2 linked regions of the Sphingosinicella sp. BN140058 genome follow. The protein of the gene in region 2 interacts with the protein of the main gene of each other region in a pairwise test. Links are inferred from orthologs where the notes say so. Each region holds a gene or a part of one and is shown on either strand. Other genes may lie near its edges.

Region 1 (2,834 bases), 970 kb from region 2 along the record:
TGAGCAACGGCACGATCTCCATCTTGCGGTATTTCCTCAGATCCTCGCGAATCCGGTCGTAGATCACGACGGTATCGTTCAGTGAATAGCCGACGATGGTGAGGATCGCGGCGACGACATTGAGATTGAACTCCAGCTGCGTCAGCGAGAAGAAGCCGATCGTCATGCAGACGTCGTGAAACAGGGTGACGAGCGCACCGACGCCAAATTGCCATTCGAAGCGGAACCAGATGTAGATGGCGATACCGAGCATCGCCAGCGCAACGGAGATCGCACCCGAGCGATACAGTTCGTTGGAAACCTTGCCGGACACGCTGTCGACGGTGAACTTCGCGTCTGGATGCTTGGCCGCGATCGCCTCGCGCACTCTGGTGGCGACCTTGGCCGCGGCATCGTCACCGCCGTCGGGAAGACCCATGCGGATGGTGATCGTCTTGGGATCGCCGAATTCCTGGATGCTGGCGTCGCCGACGTTGAGGCCTTCGACCGTCTCGCGCACTTCCTCGATCGGCGCGGTCCGGCTGAAGGTGACGTTGATCATCTGCCCGCCGACGAAGTCGACGCCGAGATTGAGGCCGCGCACCGCGACCAGCGCGATCGAGGCGACGGTGACGATGATCGACAGCACCAGCGCGACGTTGCGCCAGCGCATGAAATCGAAATTGGTGTTGTCCGGAACGAGCTTCAGGAGGCGCATGGCTTCAGCCTAGATATGGAGTTCACGCGGCCGCGCGCGGCGCGCCCAGAGGGCGACCAGCATGCGGGTGATGTTGACGGCACTGAACACCGAGGTGACGATGCCGATCATCAGCACGACGGCAAAGCCGCGGATCGGGCCGCTGCCGAAGTAGAACATCAGCACCGCGGCGATGACGTTGGTGATGTTGGCGTCGAAGATCGCGGTGCTCGCTTCGCGGTAACCGGCCTCGATCGCGTCGAGCACCCGTCGGCCGCGCCTCTGTTCCTCGCGAATGCGCTCGTTGATCAGCACGTTCGCATCGACCGCCGCGCCGATCGTCAGCACGAAGCCGGCGATGCCGGGCAATGTCAGCGACGCGCCGAACAAGGCGAGGATGCCGAGGATGAACAGCGCGTTGAGGATCAGCCCGATCGTCGCATAGACGCCGAAGCGGCCATAGGTGATCAGCATGAACAGGATTACGGCCAGGGTCGCGACCCCAGCGGCGATGCCGCCCCACTTGATCGACTCCTTACCGAGCTCCGGACCGATCGTCCGCTCCTCGATCACGCGCAGCTCGACCGGCAGCTTGCCCGAGCGAAGCTGAACGGCGAGCTCGTTCGCAGTCTGCACGGTGTAGCTGCCCATGATCTGGGCCTGGCCGCCGAGAATCGGCTCGTTGATGTTCGGCGCCGACAGCACGACGTTGTCGAGGATGATGGCGAACGGCTTATTGACGTTCTCGCGGGTCACCCGGCCGAACGCCTTGGCGCCGGTGCTGTCGAAGGTGATGCTGACACCCGGCTGATTGTTCTGATCGTAACTCTGCTTGGCGTCGATCAGCTGGTCGCCGGTGACGATCGCGCGGCGCTTGACCGCAATCGCGCCGCCGCCCTGCATCGGCAGCACTTGGCTGCCGACCGGCGCGCGGCCCTGCGCGACCTGCTCCGGAGACGCGGTCTGATCGACCAGCTTGAATTCCAGCCGCGCCGTCTTGCCGAGCAGGGTTTTCAGCGCCTCGGGATCCTCGAGACCGGGGACCTGGACGAGGATCCGGGTGTCGCCCTGGCGGATGACGGTGACTTCCTTGGTGCCGTCGGGGTCGACGCGATTGTAGACGACCTCGCGGGCGGTATCCATCGCCTGAGTCAGCGCCTGATCGAGCCCGGCCTGAGTCGGAGTCATCACGATCCGGTTCTGGTCGAGGACATCGACGTTCCAGTCGCGCGGGCCGAGACCGGCGGGCTGCGTCTGGGTCCGCGCGAACTCGACCGCGGCATCGACCTGCGCCGGATTGCGCACCATGAAGGTCAGCTTGTTGTCGGCGGTCGAGATCTCACCGATGTCGATCGGCGGCGACTCGCGGCGGAGCCCGACGCGCAGACGCTCCTCCATCTGTTCCAGCCGCTGCTTGGCGAGGCCGCTCGTATCCGCTTCGAGCAGCAGATGGCTGCCGCCGGCAAGGTCGAGGCCGAGGTTGATCTGCGCGCTGGGCACCCATTTCGGCCACTTCGCAACCTGCTCCGCAGGAAACAGGCTGGGTACGGCGAGCAGGACGCCGATCAGGCAGATGAGGCTGATGCCCCACACCTTCCAACGGGGGAAATCGAGCATGTCAGTCGTTCGCCGGCTTGGTGCCGTGCGGGCGGATGTCGCTCAGCATCGACTTGATCACGCGCACGCGCACGTTCGGCGCGATTTCGACCTCGACCTCATTCTCGTCGACCTTGGTGACCTTGCCGATCAGCCCCCCGGACGTGACAGCGACGTCGTTCTTCTTCACCGCCGCGAGCATGTCGCGATGCTGCTTGGCCCGCTTGGTCTGCGGACGGATCAGCAGGAACCAGAAGGCGACGAAGATCAGCACCAGCGGCAGGAACTGGGCGATCAGCGCCCCGCTTCCTGCGGCGGCGCCGGTCGATGCATATGCGGGCGATGCGAACATGGGATCTTACCTGGTGAGGGACCGGTGCTGGAACAAGCGTCCGGATGAATGTGGCGGGCGGTTAACATGCGTTTGGCCGCCTGTGCAAGGACGCCCGCTCGACCATCCCGTTCGGGTGCAACGGGATTCAGGCGCTTGCCATCGCCAGCCGCCGGGCCTAGAGGCGCCACTTCGGTGCCCGCACAGGGTTCCGCCGGTCGGGGCGTAGCG
Region 2 (3,089 bases):
CAAATTGAGCAATTACATGCCATCGCACGTGCAGGTGGACCCTCGGCAAGGCTGAAGGCGACTTTTCCGCAGTGACAGCTGCCCTGTATCGGCATGACTTTCCTCTCCCCCGTTTCCGAGGAACTTCCGCGAGAGAAGCCCAGCGGTCAACTGGGGATAATCCGGGGTGACGGCGCGCGTTTGTATCGATCCGGCGCCCAGTCCCATGATTGGACACGGATCCGTCTTCAGCGCCGGCGCGCAATGGAGCGATTGCGAGTGGAGACGAACGGGGGCGCTTCGTCGTGAAGCGCACCCCCGCCAATCCTGATCAATCTCTCAGCCGGGCACCGGCCTTGGCAGCGGCCGCAACGATGCGGTCCGAGATCGCCTTCAGTTCGTCGTCGGTGAAGCTCTTTTCGTTCGGCTGCAAGGTCACTTCGAAGGCGAGTGACTTCTCACCCTCCATAACGCCCTGGCCGGTGAAGAGGTCGAACAGGGCAACCGATGTAATCGCCTGTTTGTCCGCGCCGCGTATCGCGCGCAGCAGCGCTTCCGCTTGAACCGATTCGCCCACCAGGAAGGCGAAATCACGCTTCACCGCCTGCAGTGCCGGCGGGCGATACGCGTCGCGCATATGACCGGCGGCGCCGCGTTTCTGGGGAATGGCGTCGAGGAAGATTTCGGCCGCCACCACCGGCCCCTGCAGGTCGAACGCCTTGAGGGAGGCGGGGTGGAGTTCGCCGAACTCCGCCAGCACGTTCTTCGGGCCCAGGCTGAGGCGCGCCGAGCGGCCGGGATGGTAGACCGCCGAAGCTCCTGCCAGCGCCTGCAGATTGTCGACGGGAGCGCCGATCGCAGCGAGAATGGCGAGCGCCTCCGCTTTGGCGTCATAAGCGTCGAAGGCTTGGACCTTGCCGCCGCGCCAGTGGCGTGGTCCGCGATTGCCGGCGAGGACGAAGGCCAGCGTCGGGCGCTCGCCCTCGACCAGGTAGCGCCGTCCGATCTCGAACAAGCGGATGGTCTCGGCACCTCGTGCGGTGTTCCGGCGCGCCGCCGCGAGCAGACCGGGCAGCAGAGACGGACGCATGGCCTTCAGCTCTTCGCTGATCGGGTTGGCGAGCGTCCAGGCACTGCCGCCGAACGGCGCCGCTTCCTCTTCGGCGATGAAGCTCCATGTGACCGCCTCGTTGAGCCCGCGCGCGGCCGCGGTTCGCCGGGCTTTGCGCTCCAGCAGCTGTTCCGCCGTCGCCGTCGGACGGGCGACGCCGGCGGCTCGCGGCAGCGGCATGGAAGCGACTTTGTCGAGCCCCTCGATGCGGATCACTTCCTCGACGATGTCCGCGGCGCCGTCGACGTCACGGCGCCAGCTCGGAACCGCGATGCGCCAGGTCTCGCCGGCCTCGACCGTGAAGCCGAGGCGTGTCAGGATCTCCTGCTGGCGCCCCTCCGCGACATCGAGCCCGCCGAGCGTGCGAGCGCGTTCCGGCCGGTAGGCCACGATCTTCTGCGGGATCGGCGGCGTGCCGACGCGGACGACTTCTGAGGCTTCGCCGCCGACGAGCTCGATTGCCATTGCGGTCGCGAGCGCAAGGCCGGTGTCGAGGAAAGCCGGATCGACACCGCGCTCGAACCGCGAACGGGCATCCGAGGTCAAGGTAAGTTTCTGTCCGGTTCGGGCGATCGCCTCCGGATCGAAGAAGGCGCATTCGATCAGGATGTCGGTCGTCGTCTCCGTCACCCCGCTATGCTCCCCGCCCATGATGCCGCCGATGTCGTGCACACCGGCGTCGTCGGCGATCACGGTCATCGTCGGGTCGAGGCGGTAGCTCTTGCCGTTGAGCGCAAGCACTTCCTCGCCATCTCGGGCCTTGCGGGCAGCGATCGCGCCGGTCAGCGCGGCGAGATCGTAGACATGGAGTGGGCGGCCGTAGCTCAGCATGATGTAGTTCGTCATGTCGACGAGGGCGCTGATCGGACGTTGGCCGACCGCCTTCAGCCGCTGCTGCAGCCAGGTGGGGGAAGGGCGATTGCGCACGCCCCGAACGACGCGGCCGAAAAAGGCCGGGCAGCCTTCGGGATCGTCGATCCGGATCGCGATCGGGCAGGGGAAGCCGCCTTCGACAGGTGCGACCGCGATGGGCTTCAGCGTACCGAGGCCAGCGGCGGCGAGATCACGCGCGATGCCGTAGACGCCCATGCAATCCTGCCGGTTGGGCGTCACCGACACGTCGATCACGGGATCGTCGAGGCCGGCCCAGGCGGCATAATTGGCGCCCACCGGAGCGTCATCGGGAAGGGTTATGATGCCGTCATGCTCGTCACCAAGTTCGAGCTCCCGGACCGAGCACATCATGCCGCGGCTCTCGACGCCGCGCACCGGCTTGATCCCGAGCGTGAAGCCGCTTCCGGGGACGTAGGCTCCGGGCGGTCCGAGTACACCCTTCATTCCAGCGCGCGCATTGGGCGCGCCGCAGACGACCTGCAATGTGTCGCCGCTGCCGGCGTCGACGGTCAGCACCTGCAATTTGTCAGCCTGGGGATGGGGCGCGGCGGTAAGCACATGGGCGACCACGAACGGAGCAAGCTTCTCGGCCGGGTTGTCGACGCTCTCGACCTCCAGGCCGATCGCGGTCAGGGTCTCGACGATCGTCTCGACGGACGCCTCGGTCTCGAGATGGTCCTTCAGCCAGGAAAGGGTGAACTTCACGCGCCGACTCCTCCCGAGAGCGTCGGCACGTCGAGCGCCGAAAAGCCGTAATGTTTGAGCCAGCGCAGGTCGCCGTCGAAGAAGGCGCGCAAATCGTCCATTCCGTATTTCAGCATGGCAAGACGGTCGATGCCGCAGCCGAAGGCAAAGCCCTGCCATTCCTCCGGATCGAGGCCGCAGGCGGCGATCACTTTGGGATGCACCATCCCGGAGCCGAGCACCTCCATCCAGCCCTCGGAGCCGCCGATGACTCGTTTGCCCTTCTCCATCGAAAAGCCGACATCGACTTCGGCGCCGGGCTCGGTGAACGGAAAATAGCTGGGCCGCAGCCGCAGGACGATGTCCTCACGTTCGAAGAAGGCCTTGAGGAAGGTCTCGAGCGTCCACTTGAGGTGGCCCA

The links.
Region 1: the proteins of pheT (region 2) and secD interact in binary tests that used the Escherichia coli proteins (3 or more experiments, as listed by UniProt). The link is inferred for Sphingosinicella sp. BN140058 from one-to-one orthologs.

Annotation. Positions count from the first base shown.
Region 1 is NZ_CP035501.1:3,289,745-3,292,578, reverse strand. It holds secD (protein translocase subunit SecD), read right to left. Parts: upstream 2,294-2,834; coding sequence 707-2,293; downstream 1-706. Other genes in the region: yajC (preprotein translocase subunit YajC), read right to left, coding at 2,295-2,624; secF (protein translocase subunit SecF), read right to left, coding at 1-697. UniProt on the Escherichia coli protein: Part of the Sec protein translocase complex. Interacts with the SecYEG preprotein conducting channel. SecDF uses the proton motive force (PMF) to complete protein translocation after the ATP-dependent function of SecA.
Region 2 is NZ_CP035501.1:2,317,232-2,320,320, reverse strand. It holds pheT (phenylalanine--tRNA ligase subunit beta), read right to left. Parts: upstream 2,690-3,089; coding sequence 311-2,689; downstream 1-310. Other genes in the region: pheS (phenylalanine--tRNA ligase subunit alpha), read right to left, coding at 2,686-3,089; ETR14_RS10425 (GFA family protein), read right to left, coding at 1-95.